3 regions of the Streptomyces sp. NBC_00252 genome follow, and region 3 is predicted to be linked to each of the others. Evidence: riboswitches for the same ligand, from Rfam matches in the RefSeq annotation. Region 3 holds a riboswitch; each other region holds the start of a gene.
What was found. Region 3 has a riboswitch for cobalamin ahead of metE (5-methyltetrahydropteroyltriglutamate--homocysteine S-methyltransferase). Riboswitches for the same ligand answer to the same signal wherever they lie in the genome.
Positions count from the first base shown of each region.

Region 1: it holds a riboswitch for cobalamin, as region 3 does, so the genes downstream of both, OHT77_RS16140 (ribonucleoside-diphosphate reductase subunit alpha) here and metE (5-methyltetrahydropteroyltriglutamate--homocysteine S-methyltransferase) in region 3, are expected to answer to the same signal.
Region 2: it holds a riboswitch for cobalamin, as region 3 does, so the genes downstream of both, OHT77_RS34145 (cobalamin biosynthesis protein) here and metE (5-methyltetrahydropteroyltriglutamate--homocysteine S-methyltransferase) in region 3, are expected to answer to the same signal.

Region 1 covers NZ_CP108087.1:3,758,590-3,764,876, forward strand. Annotated here, with positions in the region: gene mctP (monocarboxylate uptake permease MctP) at 1-836, shown strand, start outside; gene OHT77_RS16135 (GNAT family N-acetyltransferase) at 983-1,489, shown strand; cobalamin riboswitch at 1,542-1,665, shown strand; gene OHT77_RS16140 (ribonucleoside-diphosphate reductase subunit alpha) at 1,790-4,204, shown strand; gene OHT77_RS16145 (ribonucleotide-diphosphate reductase subunit beta) at 4,204-5,217, shown strand; gene OHT77_RS16150 (putative Ig domain-containing protein) at 5,514-6,287, shown strand, end outside.
Region 2 covers NZ_CP108087.1:7,686,092-7,692,378, reverse strand. Annotated here, with positions in the region: gene OHT77_RS34160 (lysozyme) at 1-3, shown strand, start outside; gene OHT77_RS34155 (inorganic phosphate transporter) at 172-1,440, shown strand; gene OHT77_RS34150 (hypothetical protein) at 1,473-1,694, shown strand; cobalamin riboswitch at 1,830-1,972, shown strand; gene OHT77_RS34145 (cobalamin biosynthesis protein) at 2,071-3,012, shown strand; gene OHT77_RS34140 (cobyric acid synthase) at 3,009-4,520, shown strand; gene cobN (cobaltochelatase subunit CobN) at 4,517-6,287, shown strand, end outside.
Region 3 covers NZ_CP108087.1:2,275,487-2,281,773, reverse strand. Annotated here, with positions in the region: gene metE (5-methyltetrahydropteroyltriglutamate--homocysteine S-methyltransferase) at 37-2,355, opposite strand; cobalamin riboswitch at 2,506-2,705, opposite strand; gene meaB (methylmalonyl Co-A mutase-associated GTPase MeaB) at 2,767-3,750, opposite strand; gene scpA (methylmalonyl-CoA mutase) at 3,747-5,933, opposite strand; gene OHT77_RS09895 (methylmalonyl-CoA mutase subunit beta) at 5,933-6,287, opposite strand, start outside.

The DNA of each region.
Region 1 (6,287 bases), 1.5 Mb from region 3:
CGGCGCTGGCCCTGTTCATGTATCCGCACTCGATCACCGCGACGCTCTCCTCGAAGAGCCGCAACGTGATCCGCCGCAACACCACGATCCTGCCGCTGTATTCACTGATGCTGGGCCTGCTCGCGCTGCTCGGCTTCATGGCGATCGCGGCCGGAGTCAAGGTCACCAACGGCCAGTTGGCGATCCCGCAGCTGTTCGAGAACATGTTCCCGGACTGGTTCGCGGGCGTGGCGTTCGCGGCGATCGGCATCGGCGCGCTCGTGCCGGCCGCCATCATGTCCATCGCGGCGGCGAACCTCTTCACCCGCAACATCTACAAGGACTTCATCAAGCCGGACGCGACCCCGGCCCAGGAGACGAAGGTCTCCAAGATCGTCTCGCTCCTGGTGAAGGTCGGTGCCCTGGCCTTCGTCCTGACGATGGACAAGACGGTCGCCATCAACTTCCAGCTCCTGGGCGGCATCTGGATCCTCCAGACCTTCCCGGCCCTGGTCGGCGGCCTCTTCACCCGCTGGTTCCACCGCTGGGCCCTCCTCGCCGGCTGGGCCGTCGGCATGATCTACGGCACCCTCGCGGCCTACGGCGTGGCCTCCCCCACCCAGGACCACTTCGGCGGCTCGTCCAAGGAGATCCCCGGCATCGGCGAGATCGGCTACATCGGCCTCACGGCGTTCGTCATGAACGTCGTGGTCACGGTGGTCCTCACCTTCGCCCTGAAGGCCTTCAAGGTGCCGGAGGGCGTGGACGAGACCAACCCCGGCGACTACACGGCCGACGCGGGCGACCCGGGCGTAGAGGTAGAACTCCCTCCGGCAACAGCGGGAGCAACCCATTAACGCAGGCTGACCATCCCCACCCAGGGGCGCGGGACTGTGTCCATGTGCGGCTCCGCCGCGCGGGCGCGCCCAGCCACGACGAACCCGCAGCGGGCCACCGAAAAGCAAGTCACTCGGCGGCCCGCTGTTCGTACACACTGACCCCCATGGACATCCTCATCCGCCGAGCGGTCCCCACCGAATACGAAGACCTCGGCACCATCACGGCGCAGGCCTACCTGCAGGACGGTCTCCTCGACTACGGCGACAGCGACCCCTACCTCGACGTACTGAAGGACGTGGCAACCCGCGCAGCCACCGCGGAGGTCCTCGTCGCGGTGGACGGCGACCACCTCCTCGGCGGCGTCACCTTCGTCCCCGGCCCCGGCCCCGTCGCCGACATAGCCCGCCCCGGCGAGACAGAGATCCGCGCCCTCGCCATCGCCCGCACCGCCCGGGGCAGAGGCGCGGGCGAGGCCCTGGTCCGCGCCTGCATCGACCGCGCCCGGGCCACGGAGGGCTGCACGGCCGTGGTCCTCTCCACCCAGCCCTCCATGCACGCGGCCCACCGCATCTACGAACGCCTGGGCTTCACCCGCACCCCCGACCGCGACTGGAATCCCGTGCCGCACCTGGACGATCTCACTCTGCTCACCTATGAGCTGACACTCTGAAACCACCGCGACACAACATCTGGTGGTGATGTGACAGGCGAGCACAAGATGTATGCTCATGCTCGCTGTCGCCGCAGGGGAATCCGGTGCGAATCCGGAACTGTCCCGCAACGGTGTACTTGTGCGCATATCCGCACATGGCCAGTCCGAGGACCTGCCGACGGCGCGCGTGCGGCCACCCGGCCGCGCGCATGACGTCCGGGCCTCGTGGAGTGGGCCGGTGGACGCGACGCCCCGTGCGCTCGTGTGCTGCCGCCTGCCCTCAGCGAGGCCCCGTGCCGAGCGAGGGAGAGCCCCACCGTGACCATCGCGCCAGCAGAGCCGGCATCAGCGAACCGGGCAACCGCCACGATCGTCCCCGGAACCGACGTTCCCGGAACGGCCGTTCCCGGAGCCGACGGTCCCGGTACCGCGATCCTGCGGACCCTGACCGAGCTGACCGCCGACCTCCCCGACGCCGACCCGGGCCGGGTCGCCGCCGCCACCCTGCGCGGCCGGTCCGCCCAGGCGGACGTGGCGGAACTGCGCGAGCTGGCCACGGAGGCGGCCGCCGGCCTCATCTCCGAGGACCCCGTCTACTCCCGGCTCGCCGCCCGGCTGCTGACGATCAGCATCGCCGCCGAGGCCACCTCCCAGGGCGTCACGAGCTTCACCGAGTCCGTCGCCGTGGGCCACCGCGAGGGCCTCATCGCGGACCGCACCGCCGAGTTCGCGACGCTGCACGCGGCCCGCCTGGACGCGCTGATCGACACCGGGGCCGACGACCGCTTCGGCTACTTCGGCCTGCGCACCCTGTACAGCCGCTACCTGCTGCGGCACCCGATCACCCGCAAGGTCATCGAGACCCCCCAGCACTTCATGCTCCGGGTCGCGGCCGGCCTCGCCGAGGACGACAGCGTCCGCGCCCTGGACGAGGTCGCCGCGCTCTACCGCCTGATGAGCCGCCTGGACTACCTCCCGTCCTCCCCCACGCTCTTCAACTCCGGTACGCGGCACCCCCAGATGTCGTCCTGCTACCTCCTCGACTCCCCGCTGGACGAGCTGGACTCCATCTACGACCGCTACCACCAGGTGGCCCGCCTCTCGAAGCACGCCGGCGGCATCGGGCTGTCGTACTCCCGTATCCGCAGCCGGGGTTCGCTGATCCGCGGCACCAACGGCCACTCGAACGGCATCGTCCCGTTCCTGAAGACGCTGGACGCCTCGGTCGCCGCGGTGAACCAGGGCGGCCGGCGCAAGGGTGCCGCCGCGGTGTACCTGGAGACCTGGCACTCCGACATCGAGGAGTTCCTGGAGCTGCGGGACAACACCGGTGAGGACGCCCGCCGTACGCACAACCTGAACCTCGCGCACTGGATCCCGGACGAGTTCATGCGCCGGGTGAACGCGGACGGCGAGTGGTCGCTGTTCTCCCCCGCCGACGTGCCCGAGCTGGTCGACCTGTGGGGCGACGAGTTCGACGCCGCGTACCGCGAGGCGGAGGCGCGGGGCCTGGCGAAGAAGACCATCCCGGCCCGTGACCTCTACGGCCGCATGATGCGCACCCTCGCGCAGACCGGCAACGGCTGGATGACCTTCAAGGACGCGGCCAACCGCACCGCCAACCAGACGGCCGAGCCGGGCCACACGGTCCACTCCTCCAACCTCTGCACGGAGATCCTGGAGGTCACGGACGACGGCGAGACCGCGGTCTGCAACCTCGGCTCGGTGAACCTCGGCGCGTTCGTGGACCAAGCGAACGGCGACATCGACTGGGAGCGGCTGGACGAGACGGTCCGCACCGCCGTCACCTTCCTGGACCGCGTGGTCGACATCAACTTCTACCCGACCGAGCAGGCGGGCCGCTCCAACGCCCGCTGGCGTCCGGTCGGCCTCGGCGCGATGGGCCTCCAGGACGTCTTCTTCAAGCTGCGCGTCCCCTTCGACTCCCCGCAGGCGCAGGCCCTTTCCACCCGCATCGCCGAGCGCATCATGCTCGCCGCGTACGAGGCGTCCGCCGAACTCGCCGAGCGCAACGGCCCGTTGCCCGCCTGGGAGAAGACCCGTACGGCCCGCGGCGTCCTGCACCCCGACCACTACGGCGTCGACCTGACCTGGCCGGAGCGCTGGGCGGCCCTGCGGGAACGTATCGCCCGGACGGGCATGCGCAACTCACTCCTGCTGGCCATCGCCCCGACGGCCACCATCGCCTCGATCGCGGGCGTCTACGAGTGCATCGAGCCGCAGGTCTCCAACCTGTTCAAGCGCGAGACGCTCTCCGGCGAGTTCCTCCAGGTCAACTCCTACCTGGTCGACGAGCTGAAGCAGCTCGGCGTGTGGGACGCCCGCACCCGCGAGGCGCTGCGCGAGGCCAACGGCTCGGTGCAGGCGTTCAGTTGGATCCCGGCGGACGTGCGCGCCCTGTACCGCACGGCGTGGGAGATCCCCCAGCGCGGCCTGATCGACATGGCCGCCGCCCGCACCCCGTTCCTGGACCAGTCCCAGTCCCTGAACCTGTTCCTGGAGACGCCGACGATCGGCAAGCTCTCCTCGATGTACGCGTACGCCTGGAAGCAGGGCCTGAAGACGACGTACTACCTGCGCTCCCGCCCGGCGACCCGCATCGCCCGCGCCGCCCAGGCCCAGACCCCCATCCCCGTCCAGCAGCTGACCCCTGACGAAGAAGCGGTCGCCTGCTCCCTTGAGAACCCCGAGTCCTGCGAGGCCTGCCAGTGATGACCAGCGAAGCCAAGAACCTTCTCGACCCGGGCTTCGAGCTGACCCTCCGCCCCATGCGCTACCCGGACTTCTACGAGCGCTACCGGGACGCGATCAAGAACACCTGGACCGTCGAGGAGGTCGACCTCCACTCGGACGTCGCCGATCTCGCGAAGCTGTCGCCGGGTGAGCAGCACATGATCGGACGGCTGGTCGCGTTCTTCGCGACGGGTGACTCGATCGTGGCGAACAACCTCGTGCTGACGCTGTACAAGCACATCAACTCCCCAGAGGCGCGGCTGTACTTGAGCCGTCAGCTGTTCGAGGAGGCCGTGCACGTCCAGTTCTATCTGACGCTGCTCGACACCTACCTCCCCGACCCGGAGGACAGGGCGGCCGCCTTCGACGCGGTGGAGAACATCCCCTCCATCCGCGAGAAGGCCGAGTTCTGCTTCAAGTGGATCAACGAGGTCGAGAAGCTGGAGAGCCTCCAGACCCAGGCGGACCGCCGCCGCTTCCTCCTCAACCTGATCTGCTTCGCCGCGTGCATCGAAGGGCTGTTCTTCTACGGCGCGTTCGCGTACGTCTACTGGTTCCGCAGCCGGGGTCTCCTGCACGGTCTCGCCACCGGCACCAACTGGGTGTTCCGCGACGAGACGATGCACATGAGCTTCGCCTTCGAGGTGGTCGACACCGTCCGCAAGGAGGAGCCGGAGCTGTTCGACGACCAGCTCCAGCAACAGGTCACGGACATGCTGAAGGAGGCCGTGGAGGCGGAGCTGCAGTTCGGGCGCGACCTGTGCGGTGAGGGTCTGCCGGGCATGAACACCGACTCGATGCGCCAGTACCTGGAGTGCGTCGCGGACCAGCGCCTCCAGCGGCTCGGGTTCGCGCCGGTGTACGGCTCCGAAAACCCCTTCTCCTTCATGGAGTTGCAGGGTGTGCAGGAGCTGACGAACTTCTTCGAGCGCCGCCCGTCGGCGTACCAGGTGGCCGTGGAGGGCACGGTCGACCTGGACGAGGACTTCTAGCTCTCCTCAGGGGACACGCGTGTCCTTTTGACTGCCTCTTACTTCGCGGACGGCCCATGGAGCTTCCATGGGCCGTCCATGGAGTTTCTATGGAGCGGCAAAGTTCATGGGGCGCGTCTGTTCGCGGTCTCGCCGCCCCGGCTACGTTCCACCCGTCCTGCTCATGTCATGTACCCATGACCCCGCAGGACGGTCAAAGTGTCATGCCCATGACGACGTCAACTGCCGCCGCTACGCGCGTCACAGGCCTGCCACCACGCCGAGGAACCCCACTCCAACGATGGAGGCAGTACCCCATGCGTGAGAAGCCCAGACGGAGTCTGCGAAGACTGCTGACCGCCGCCCTACCCGCCCTCACCCTCAGCGTCTTCGGGCTCGTGGCGGCCACCCCCGCCGACGCGCAGCCCGCCGCCCACGCGGCCGTCCAGTCCGCCCAGGTCTCCAAGGTCACCCAGAACGCCAAGGCCCTGACCGCCCCCGCGGCCCAGGCCGTCCACGCGACCGGCAAGGCCGGGCAGAAGGTGCCGACCGAGCGCCTCTGCGCGACCGCGGCCCCCGGCTCGGCGTCCTGTTTCGCCCAGCGGCGCACCGACATCAAGCAGCAACTGGCCGCCGCCGTGCACTCGGACGCCGCGGCCGCGGTGTCCGGGCTGAGCCCGGCCAACCTGCACAGCGCGTACGCGCTGCCCTCGACCGGCGGCTCCGGCCTGACGGTCGCGGTGGTCGACGCGTACAACGACCCCAACGCCGAGTCGGACCTGGCCACGTACCGCTCGAACTTCGGCCTGTCCGCCTGCACCAAGGCCAACGGCTGCTTCAAACAGGTCAGTCAGACCGGCTCGACCACCTCGCTGCCGACCAACGACAGCGGCTGGGCGGGCGAGGAAGCGCTCGACATCGACATGGTCAGCGCGGTCTGCCCGAACTGCAACATCATTCTGGTGGAGGCCAATTCGGCCACCGACGCCAACCTCGGCACCGCCGAGAACGAGGCCGTCACCCTGGGCGCGAAGTTCGTCTCCAACAGCTGGGGCGGCTCCGAGTCCTCCTCGCAGACCAGCGAGGACACC
Region 2 (6,287 bases), 5.4 Mb from region 3:
TAGGCGGCAACCACCGGGCGGCAACCAGGCCGCCCCCTGCGCCGGCCCAGGCAATCCACCAGGCAATTCACTAGGCATTCGGTCACCACGGATACCCCCTCAGTTCATCTTCCGTTCATTCAGGTTGCCTACGGTCAACGCGCCGATGACCTCGAACGATTGCCTGGGTAAATGGAAAACTTCTCGCTGATCCTCGCGATTGTGGTAATCACCGCACTCGCGTTCGATTTTACGAACGGTTTTCACGACACCGCCAACGCGATGGCCACCACCATCTCGACCGGTGCGCTCAAGCCCAAGGTCGCGGTGGCCATGTCGGCCACCCTCAACCTCGTGGGCGCCTTCCTCTCCGTGGAGGTCGCCAACACGATCTCCAAGGGACTCGTCGACGAAAGCGGAATCCGGCCCGAGGTCATCTTCGCCGCCCTGGTCGGCGCGATCCTCTGGAACCTGGTGACCTGGCTCGTCGGGCTGCCGTCCAGTTCCTCGCACGCCCTGATGGGCGGTCTGATCGGCGCGACCATCGCCTCCGCCGGGACCGGCGCGGTCCACGGTGACGTCCTGGTCACCAAGGTGCTGCTGCCGGCACTCGCGGCCCCGGTCGTCGCCGGTGTCGCCGCGCTGCTCGCCACCCGCTTCTCCTACGCGCTGGGCAAGAACGCGGGCGGCAAGGCCGCCGACAAGGGCTTCCGTGTCGGCCAGATCGCCTCCGCCGGACTGGTCTCGCTGGCCCACGGCACGAACGACGCGCAGAAGACGATGGGCATCATCACGCTGGCCCTGATCGCCGGCGGCTCGATCGCCCCCGACTCCGACCCGCCCACCTGGGTCATCCTCTCCGCGGGCCTCGCCATCGCGATGGGCACGTACATCGGCGGCTGGCGCATCATCCGCACGATGGGCAAGGGCCTCACCGACCTCCAGCCGCAGCAGGGCTTCGCCGCCCAGACCAGCGCCGCGGCGGTCATCCTGGCCTCCTCGCACATCGGCTTCTCCCTCTCCACCACGCACGCCGTCTCCGGTTCGGTGATGGGCGCGGGCCTCGGCCGCAAGGGCGGGGTCGTCCGCTGGTCGACCGCGACCCGGATGTTCGTCGCCTGGGGCCTCACGCTGCCGGCCGCCGCGCTGGTCGGCGCGCTCGCCGAGTCCGTGACCGACCTCGGCGACTGGGGCACCGCGCTGGTGGCCGTCTTCCTGGTCGCCTCCAGCGCCGGCATCTGGGTGCTGTCCCGCCGTCAGGTCGTCGACGCCTCGAACGTCAACGAGATCGACGAGCCGGCCGGCGTGGTCACCACCGCGATCGCCGCCGTCGCCCCGCCGCCCCCGTCGGTCGCCCTCTCCGAAGGCCTCACGGCGACGATCCCCTCGCCGCCCGTCGTCGTCACGTCCGACCCGACGACCCCGGCGTCTCCGGCGGCCCCGCCGGCCGCCGCCGTCTGAGCCCGCGCCCCAGGCAGAAGGAACGAATCAGCATGAGCATCGACTGGGCAGCCCTCGGCTCCGTCTTCGGCGTCAGCCTCGTGACCACCGTGGCCCTCGTGGCCGTCTTCACCCTCGGCATCACCGCCCTCTCGCGCCGCGAACGGGCCACCGCCCAGGGCGACTCGGCGCCGCTCGCCCTGACCGGCGCGTACGCCTGCTTCGCGGCCTGCGCGGCGGCGGTGGCGTACGGGATCTATCTGATCGTGGCCTGACCGGCCGCCAGTTGACGCGGGTGTGGGGTGCGGGACGGATCGCCGTCGCGCACCCCACACGCGCGTGACCCCTCCGACCCCTCGTGTGTGGGCCTCAGCACACTCCGTCCCCGCAGGTCAACAGCAAGTTGACGGCCCTTCCAACAGCATGGTGGACTGCCGGAGCCATGTACGGCGGCAGAAGAGGAAGCCGGTGTGAATCCGGCGCGGTCCCGCCACTGTCACCGGGGTAGACACCCCCGGGAGCCAGGAACTCTCGCCGCCGGTCTCGTCGAACCAGGGCGTGGACACCCTGAGTGAGGACATATCGCCATGCTCGGCTGCCGTTCGAGGTCCACCACCAGCGCAGTGTCCGATCCGGCGATCGGCTGAGCCGATGCGTGCCGATCGCGTCTTCGCGTACGGCGCCGCCGCCGGCCTCCTCGGCGACCACCTGCTCGGCGATCCCCGCCGCGGGCATCCGGTCGCCGCGTTCGGCCGTGCCGCCGGCGCCGTGGAACACCTGCTGTGGCGCGACCACCGAGGCTGGGGCGCCCTGCACACCGCCGTGTGCGTAGGCGGCACCATCGCCCTCGCCACCGCGGCCACTTCGGCCCTACGACCTTCCCGTACGGCTTCCGTCGCGCTCACCGCCGCCGCCACCTGGGCCGTCGTCGGCGGGACCTCCCTCGCGCGCGAGGCCGGGGTCGTCGGGCGCGCGCTGGAGGCCGGGGACATCGAGGCCGCCCGGGCCCGCCTCCCCCACCTCTGCGGGCGGGACCCGCAGGCCCTCGACGCGGACGGGATCGCCCGGGCCGTCGTCGAGTCGGTCGCCGAGAACACCTCCGACGCGGTCGTGGGCGCCTTGGTCTGGGGCGGCATCGCCGGCGTCCCGGGCCTGCTCGGCTTCCGCGCCGTGAACACCCTGGACGCGATGGTCGGCCACAAGTCGGCCCGGTACCGCCGCTACGGCTGGGCCTCGGCCCGCCTCGACGACGTGGCCGGCTGGCCGGGCGCCCGTCTCACCGCAGCGCTCGCGACCGTCGCGGGCGGCGACCCGCGCGGCGCCGTCCGCGCCTGGCGCACCGACGCCCCCAAGCACCCGAGCCCCAACGCCGGTCCGGTGGAGGCCTCTTTCGCGGGCGCCCTCGGCGTTCGGCTCGGCGGCACCCTCTCCTACGGCGGCCGGGTCGAGCACCGGCCCGTGCTCAACGGCGACGGACGCCCCGTCGCCGTACCGGACATCGCGCGTGCCGTACGGCTGTCCCGCCGCGTCGGTCTGCTCGCGCTCGGGGTCAGCGTCGCCGGGCGGCTGCTGCTGAAGGGACGTGCCTCATGAGCGGCGGCGGGCTGCTGGTCGCCGGGACCACCTCGGACGCCGGCAAGAGTGTCGTCACCGCCGGGATCTGCCGGTGGCTGGTGCGGCAGGGCGTGAAGGTCGCGCCGTTCAAGGCGCAGAACATGTCCCTGAACTCGTTCGTGACGCGCGAGGGTGCCGAGATCGGGCGGGCCCAGGCCATGCAGGCGCAGGCGTGCCGGATCGAGCCGACCGCGCTGATGAACCCCGTGCTCCTCAAGCCCGGCAGCGACCGCAGCAGCCAAGTGGTCCTGATGGGCAGGCCGGTTGGCGAGATGAGTGCGCGCGGCTATCACGGCGGGCGTCAAGAGGCGCTGCTCGGCACGGTGTTGGACTGTCTCGCCGAGTTGCGGGGCACGTATGACGCGGTGATCTGTGAGGGGGCCGGTTCGCCCGCGGAGATCAATCTGCGGCGGACCGACATCGTGAACATGGGCATCGCGCGCAATGCGAAGCTGCCCGTTCTCGTCGTCGGCGACATCGACCGCGGGGGCGTCTTCGCCTCCTTCTTCGGGACCGTCGCGCTGCTGAGCCCCGAGGACCAGGCGTTCGTCGCCGGGTTCCTCGTCAACAAGTTCCGGGGTGATGTGTCGCTGCTGGAACCGGGGTTGGAGATGCTGCTCGGCCTCACCGGTCGGCGGACGTACGGCGTGCTGCCGTTCCGGCACGGGCTCGGGATCGACGAGGAGGACGGGCTGCGGATCTCGCTGCGCGGCACCGTGCGCGAGTCGACCACCGCGCCGCCGGTCGGCGAGGACGTGCTGCGGGTCGCCGTCTGCGCGATCCCCCTCATGTCCAACTTCACCGATGTGGACGCGCTGGCCGCCGAACCGGGCGTCGTGGTGCGGTTCGTGGACCGGCCGGAGGAGCTGGCCGACGCGGACCTCGTCGTCATCCCCGGCACCCGGGGCACGGTGAAGGCGCTGGAGTGGCTGCGGGAGCGGGGACTTGGGGACGCCCTGGTCCGGCGGGCCGCCGAGCAGCGGCCGATCCTCGGCATCTGCGGCGGCTTCCAGATCCTCGGCGAGCACATCGACGACGAGATCGAGAGCCGGCAGGGCTCGGTCGACGGCCTCGGACTCCTGCCGGTGCGCGTGCGGTTCGCGCGCGAGAAGACCCTCACCCGGCCCGTCGGCGAAGCCCTCGGCGAGCCGGTCGAGGGGTACGAGATCCATCACGGGGTCGCCCGACTGACCGGCGGAGAAGCCTTCTTGGACGGGTGCCGGGTCGGTCAGACCTGGGGCACCCACTGGCACGGCTCGCTGGAGTCGGACGGGTTCCGGCGGGCGTTCCTGCGCGAGGTGGCCGCCGCCGCGGGCCGCCGGTTCGTGCCGGCGCCCGACACGTCGTTCGCCGCGCTGCGCGAGGAGCAGCTCGACCGGCTCGGCGACCTCATCGAACAGCACGCGGACACGGACGCGCTCTGGCGACTCATCGAGTCCGGCGCGCCGCAAGGACTGCCTTTCATTCCACCGGGAGCGCCCGCATGAGCACAGTGTTGTTGTTGTCGACCGCCGACACGGATCTGCTGGCGGCCCGCGCCTCCGGCGCCGCGTACCGGATCGGCAACCCGTCCCGGGTGGACGCGGCGGAGGATCTCCCCGCCCTGATCTCCGGTGCGGACATCGCCGTCGTACGACTGCTCGGCGGCAAGCGCGCCTGGGAGGACGGGCTCGCCGCGCTCAGGGCCTCGGGCATCCCGACCGTGCTGCTGGGCGGAGAGAGCGTCCCCGACGCGGAGTTGATGGCCGAGTCGTCGGTACCGGCCGGTGTGGTCGCCGAGGCACTGCGCTATCTCGTCGAGGGCGGCCCCGACAACCTCACCGAGCTGGCCCGGTTCCTCTCGGACACCGTGCTGCTCACCGGCGAGGGCTTCGAAGAGCCCCGAAAGACGGCCGAGTTCGGCGTCCACGGCGAGCGCGCCTTCGTCGAGGGCCGCCCCACGGTCGGCGTGCTCTTCTACCGGGCGCACCACCTCTCCGGGAACACCGCCTTCGTGGACACCCTCTGCGAGCAGATCGAGGCGAAGGGCGCCAACGCCCTTGCCGTGTACTGCGGTTCACTGCGCGGCGCCGACCCCGCCCTGTACGAGATCCTCGGCACGGCGGACGCCCTGATCGCCACCGTCCTCGCCTCGGGCGGTACCCACGCCTCCCAGGCCTCGGCCGGCGGCGACGAGGAGGCGTGGGACATCGGCGCCCTCGCCGACCTCAACGTGCCTGTCCTGCAAGGACTTTGCCTTACGTCGTCCAGGGCGGCCTGGGACGGGTCGGACGCCGCCCTGTCCCCCATGGACGCGGCGATGCAGGTCGCGATCCCGGAGTTCGACGGCCGTCTCATCACCGTCCCGTTCTCCTTCAAGGAGCAGGGTCCGGACGATGTCCCGGTCTACGTCGCCGACCCCGAGCGGGCCGCGCGGGTCGCCGGAATCGCCGTGCGGCACGCGCGGTTGAAGCACAAGCCGAACGCCGAGAAGAAGCTCGCGCTCGTCTTCACCGCCTACCCGACGAAGCACTCGCGCGTCGGCAACGCGGTCGGTCTGGACACGCCCGCCTCCGCGGTGCGGGTGCTGGACGCGCTGCGGGACGCCGGGTACGGGGTCGACCAACACCCGGACAACGGCGACGAGTTGATCCACCGGCTCATCAACGCCGGTGGCCACGACGTCGAATGGCTCACCGAGGAGCAGCTGGCCGCCGCGCCCGCGCGGGTCCCGCTCGCCGACTACCAGGCCTGGTTCGACAAGCTCGAACCGGAGCTGAGGCAGGGCATGGTGGAGGCGTGGGGCGAGCCGCCCGGCAACCTCTACGTCGACGGCGACGACATCGTGCTCGCGTCCCTGCAGTTCGGGAACGTGGTCGTGATGATCCAGCCGCCGCGCGGCTTCGGGGAGAACCCGATCGCGATCTACCACGACCCCGACATGCCGCCGTCGCACCACTACATGGCCGCGTACCGCTGGTTGGACAACAGCTTCGGCGCCGACGCGGTCGTCCACATGGGCAAACACGGGACCATGGAATGGCTGCCCGGCAAGGGACTCGGTCTGAGCAGCGGCTGCGCCCCGGACGCCGTGCTGGGTGAACTCCCCCTGATCTACCCGTTCATCGTGAACGACCCCGGCGAGGGCACCCAGGCCAAGCGGCGCGGTCACGCGACGGTCGTCGACCACCTGGTGCCGCCGATGGCCCGTGCCGACACGTACGGCGACCTGGCCAAGCTGGAGCAACTCCTCGACGAGTACGCCCTGGTGTCCG
Region 3 (6,287 bases):
GAGGGTGCTCTCCCGGCCGCCCCCGCCACCATCGGCTCAGGACCCGGCCAGCTCCGCCCGGACCGTGCGGGCCGCGGCGACCAGGTTCTCGAGGGACGCCCGGGTCTCCGGCCAGCCGCGCGTCTTCAGACCGCAGTCCGGGTTGACCCACAGCCGCTCGGCCGGAATGGCCTCAAGTCCCTTGCGCAGCAAGGCCGCTGCCTCGTCCGCGCTCGGCACGCGCGGGGAGTGGATGTCGTAGACACCGGGTCCCGCCTCGCGCGGATAACCGTGCTCGGCCAGCTCGCGGGCCACCTGCATGTGCGAGCGGGCCGCCTCCAGGCTGATGACGTCCGCGTCGAGGTCGTCGATGGCCTGCACGATGTCGCCGAACTCCGCGTAGCACATGTGCGTGTGGACCTGCGTCTCCGGCCGGACCCCGGCGGTGGTCAGCCGGAACGCCTCCGTGGCCCAGGCGAGATACGCCTCCCGGTCCGCGGCGCGCAACGGCAGGGTCTCACGCAGCGCGGGTTCGTCGACCTGGATGACCGAAGTCCCCGCCGCCTCAAGGTCGTTGACCTCGTCGCGCAGGGCGAGGGCGACCTGCCGTGCGGTGTCGTCGAGCGGCTGGTCGTCGCGGACGAAGGACCAGGCGAGCATGGTGACCGGTCCGGTGAGCATCCCCTTGACCGGACGACCGGTGAGCGACTGGGCGTACGTCGTCCAGCGCACCGTCATCGGCTCCGGGCGAGAGATGTCGCCGGCCAGGATCGGCGGACGGACGTACCGGGTGCCGTACGACTGGACCCAGCCGTGCTGGGTGGCGAGGTAGCCCGTCAGCTGCTCGGCGAAGTACTGGACCATGTCGTTGCGTTCGGGCTCGCCGTGCACGAGGACGTCGAGGCCGGTCTTCTCCTGGAACGAGATGACCTCCTGGATCTCCGCCCTGATCCGCTCCTCGTACCCGGCCCTGTCGATCCGCCGGGCCCTCAAGTCGGCCCGCGCGGTGCGGAGTTCGGCTGTCTGCGGGAACGACCCGATGGTGGTCGTCGGCAGCGGCGGCAGCCCGAGATGCGCCCGCTGGGCCGCCGTCCGCTCGTCGTACGGCCGGGAGCGGCGCGCGTCCGCATCGGTGACGGCGGCGGCCCGTGCCCGTACGGCGGGGTCGCTGGTGAGGGCCGAACCTGCGCGGGAGGCCAAGTCGGCCCGGTTGGCGGCGAGTTCGGCGGCGATCGTGTCGGTGCCCTGCGCCAGGCCCTTGGCGAGGGTGACGATCTCGGCCGTCTTCTGCCGTGCGAACGCCAGCCAGCGCAGGATCTGCGGCTCGATGTCCCGCTCGGCCGCGGCGTCGAGCGGCACATGGAGCAGCGAGCACGAGGCGGCCACGTCGACCCGCTCGGCGAGACCGAGCAACGTGCCCAGTGTGGCGAGGGACTTGGTGAGGTCGTTGACCCAGACGTTACGGCCGTTGACGACACCGGCGACGAGCCGCTTGCCGGGGAGACCGCCCGCCGCGGCCAGGTCGTCCAGGTTGGCGGCCGCGGCCTCGGTGAAGTCGAGCGCGAGCCCCTCCACCGGCGCCTTGGCGAGGACGTGCAGCGCCTCGCCGAGCCGGTCGAAGTAGGACGCGACCAGGATTTGCGGCCGGTCGGTGAGCCCCCCGAGGTCGCGATAGGCGCGCATGGCGGCGTTCAGTTCGGCGGGGGTGCGGTCCTGGACGAGAGCGGGCTCGTCCAGCTGCACCCACTCCGCGCCCGCCGCGCGCAGGTCGGCGAGGACCTCGGCGTACACCGGCAGCAGGCGGTCCAGGAGGGTCAGCGGTTCGAAGTCGGCCGCGACACCCGGGGCGGGCTTGGCGAGCAGGAGGTAGGTGATCGGGCCGACGAGCACCGGACGGGCGGTGAGGCCCAGCGTGAGGGCCTCCTTCAACTCCGAGACCTGCTTGGTGGAGTCGGCGGTGAACACCGTACCCGGGCCCAACTCGGGCACCAGATAGTGGTAGTTGGTGTCGAACCACTTCGTCATCTCCAGCGGCGCCACGTCCTGCGTGCCGCGCGCCATCGCGAAGTACCCGTCCAGCGCGTCGAGTTCGACGGCGGCGCGGTGGCGGGCGGGGATCGCGCCGACCATGACGCTGGTGTCCAGCACATGGTCGTAGTACGAGAAGTCGCCGGTGGGCACCTCGTGGATGCCAGCGTCGGTCAGGTGCTGCCAGTTCGTGCGGCGCAGTTCGGCGGCGGTGGTCCGGAGGGCGTCGGCGTCGACGCGGCCCTTCCAGTAGCCCTCGATGGCCTTCTTCAGTTCCCGGCCCTGGCCCTGACGGGGATAGCCGTACACGGTCGACCGTGCTGCCGCGGCTGCGGACTTCGCTGTCACGGAAATCTCCTTCGCGAGATATCTCCCTGGATCCCGGTGGCGGGACGTGAGCGCGAAGGTTCGTAGACCGGGGGGTGGTCACCGCCCGTGTGTACGCCGACCCGCCCACGAGGTCACCGGGATTCCGCGCGCGAATGCTTCGCGTGCGGGCAGGTGGCAGGTCTTCGGACTTGCGGGCACGTCCTCCTGTGTGACCGGAGGACACCTACTGGCCGTCGCTTCCCAGGTCCTGGTGTGGGCCCAGTGCGTATGACGGCGGTCGTTCCCGCTTACCGCTGCGGGGCAGTCCCGGAGTTTCACCGGGTTCCCTCTTGCGACGCGTCCGTCTGGGTGACGGGGCGAACCAGCTGCGTCGGCCAGCCTACGGGGTGGGGGCTGGGTGCGTCGATTTCCTGTCCGCGGCTCGGAGGTTCAGCTTGGCGGCGTGCCAAATGCTCGCAGGATCTGCTCAGCCGCCAAGGTCGCTGTCAACTCGCCCTCCCGTACCTGGCGTTCCAGATCCGGGGCCAGGGCGCGGACCGACGGGTTGGCGTGCAGGCGGCCCAGGAGTTCTTCTCGGACCATCGTCCAGGTCCAGTCCACCTGTTGCTCGCTGCGCTTCGCGGCCAGGCGGCCGGTGGACTCCAGCAGGGAGCGGTGTTGTTCGAGGCGTTCCCAGACCGTGTCGAGGCCGCTGCCCTCGCGGGCGCTGCAGCTCAGGACCGGCGGGGTCCAGGCCGCGTCGGCGGGGTGCATCAGCCGCAGGGCGCCTGCCAGTTCGCGGGCCGCGCTTTTCGCGTCGCGCTCGTGCGGGCCGTCCGCCTTGTTGACGGCGATGACGTCGGCCAGTTCCAGGACGCCCTTCTTGATGCCCTGCAGTTGGTCGCCGGTGCGGGCCAGGGTCAACAGGAGGAAGGAGTCGACCATGTTGGCCACCGCTGTCTCCGACTGGCCCACGCCCACCGTCTCGACGAGGACGACGTCGTAGCCCGCCGCTTCCATGACCACGATGGACTCGCGGGTCGCCTTCGCGACGCCGCCCAGCGTGCCGGCGGTGGGGGAGGGGCGGACGAAGGCAGCCGGGTCGACGGCGAGGCGTTCCATGCGGGTCTTGTCGCCGAGGATCGAGCCTCCGGTGCGGGTCGACGACGGGTCGACGGCGAGGACCGCGACCCGGAAACCCAGCGAGGTCAGCAGCGTGCCGAACGCGTCGATGAAGGTCGACTTGCCGACGCCGGGCACACCGCTGATGCCGATGCGGCGGGCCCGGCCGCTGTGCGGGAGGAGTTCGGTCAGCAACTCCTGCGCCATGAGCCGGTGTTGGGGCTTCGTCGACTCGACGAGGGTGATGGCGCGGGCCACGAGGGCCCGCTTGCCGTCGAGGACGCCCTTCACATAGGTGTCGAGCTCGATCACAGGGTGTGCCCGAGGTCGGTGGCCAGTCGCCGCACCAGGTCGTAGGCCGCGTCCGGGATCACCGTCCCGGGCGGGAACACGGCCGCCGCGCCCATCTCCAGCAGGGTGGGGACGTCCTGCGGGGGGATCACGCCGCCGACCACGATCATGATGTCCTCCCGGCCCTCCTCGGCGAGCGATTCCTTCAACGCCGGTACGAGGGTGAGGTGTCCGGCGGCGAGGGACGAGACCCCGACGATGTGGACGTCCGCCTCGACGGCCTGGCGGGCCACCTCGCCGGGGGTCTGGAACAGCGGGCCGACGTCGACGTCGAAGCCGAGGTCGGCGAAGGCGGTGGCGATCACCTTCTGGCCGCGGTCGTGGCCGTCCTGGCCCATCTTGGCGACCAGGATGCGGGGGCGGCGGCCCTCGGCCTCCTCGAACTCGGCCACGAGGGCGCGGGTGCGCTCGACGGACGGGGACTCGCCGGCTTCGGTGCGGTACACACCGGAGATCGTACGGATCTGGCTCGCGTGCCGCCCGTACACCTTCTCCAGCGCGTCGGAGATCTCGCCGACCGTCGCCTTCGCGCGGGCCGCGTTCACCGCCAGCTCCAGGAGGTTGCCGGTGCCCTCGGCCGCGCGGGTGAGGGCGTGCAGGGCGTCCTGGGTGGCCTGTTCGTCGCGCTCGGCGCGCAACCGCCGTAGTTTCTCGATCTGTTGGGTGCGGACGGAGGAGTTGTCGACCTTGAGGACGTCGATCTGCTCGTCGGTCTCCACGCGGTACTTGTTGACGCCGATGACCGGCTGGCGGCCGGAGTCGATGCGGGCCTGGGTGCGGGCCGCGGCCTCCTCGATGCGGAGCTTGGGGATGCCCGCGTCGATGGCCTTGGCCATACCGCCCGCCGCCTCGACCTCCTCGATGTGCTGCCAGGCGCGGCGGGCCAGGTCGTAGGTCAGCTTCTCGACGTACGCGCTGCCGCCCCACGGGTCGATCACGCGGGTCGTGCCGGACTCCTGCTGGATGAGGAGCTGGGTGTTGCGGGCGATGCGCGCCGAGAAGTCGGTGGGCAGCGCGAGGGCCTCGTCCAGGGCGTTGGTGTGGAGTGACTGCGTGTGGCCCTGGGTCGCGGCCATCGCCTCCACGCACGTGCGCGTGACGTTGTTGAAGACGTCCTGCGCGGTCAGCGACCAGCCCGAGGTCTGTGAATGGGTGCGCAGGGAGAGGGACTTGGCGTTCTGCGGGTCGAACTGTTTCACCAGTTTCGCCCAGAGGAGGCGGGCGGCTCGCAGCTTCGCGACCTCCATGAAGAAGTTCATGCCGATCGCCCAGAAGAAGGAGAGCCGGGGCGCGAACGCGTCCACGTCCATCCCCGCCTCCCGGCCCGCCCGGATGTACTCCACGCCGTCCGCGAGGGTGTACGCCAGCTCCAGGTCGGCCGTCGCGCCCGCCTCCTGGATGTGGTAGCCGGAGATGGAGATCGAGTTGTAGCGGGGCATCCGCTGCGAGGTGTACGCGAAGATGTCGGAGATGATCCGCATCGACGGCTTCGGCGGATAGATGTAGGTGTTGCGGACCATGAACTCCTTGAGGATGTCGTTCTGGATGGTCCCGGCCAACTTCTCGGGCGGTACGCCCTGTTCCTCCGCCGCCACGATGTAGAGCGCCAGTACGGGCAGCACCGCGCCGTTCATCGTCATCGACACGGTCATCTTGTCCAGCGGGATGCCGTCGAAGAGCTGCCGCATGTCGTAGATCGAGTCGATCGCCACGCCCGCCATGCCGACGTCACCGGTCACGCGCGGGTGGTCGCTGTCGTACCCCCGGTGCGTGGGCAGGTCGAAGGCGACCGACAGGCCCTTCTGGCCGGCCGCGAGGTTGCGCCGGTAGAAGGCGTTGGACTCCTCGGCCGTGGAGAAACCCGCGTACTGACGGATCGTCCAGGGCTGGTTGACGTACATCGTCGGGTACGGGCCGCGCAGATACGGCGCGATGCCCGGGTAGGTGGCGAGGAAGTCCAGGCCCTCCAAGTCCTGCCCCGTGTAGAGGGGTTTGACGGCGATGCCCTCCGGGGTCTCCCACAGGAGGTCGTCGCCGCTCGCCGCCTTCTTCACGGCGTCACGCCACTCGTCGGTGCCCGCTCCGGTGGCCGGGGTCCCCAGCTCGACCCCGGAGAAGTCGGGGATGCGCCCCATCGCTGCCATCAGGACACTCCCATGCGGTCGAGGGTGGCGGAGAGCACGGCTACGGCGTCGCAGCCCGCGAAGACGTAGGCGTCGACTCCTGGGTACTGCCCGGGACGGCCCGCGAGGAACACGTGCGCGGCACCGGCGGACGTCAACTCCCCGGCGACCGCGGCCGCTTGCTCCTCGTACAGCGCGTCGCTGGAGCACAGGCAGGCCTCGGTGGCGCCGCTGTCCGCGAACGTGCCCGTGGTGACGGGTTCGATGCCGCCCGCCTGGAACAGGTTCGACGCGAAGGAGAGCCGGGCGGTGTGCGCGGCGGCCGGGCCGAGCGCCGCCAGGAAGATCCGCGGCCGGGAGCCGGTCGCCGCGAGG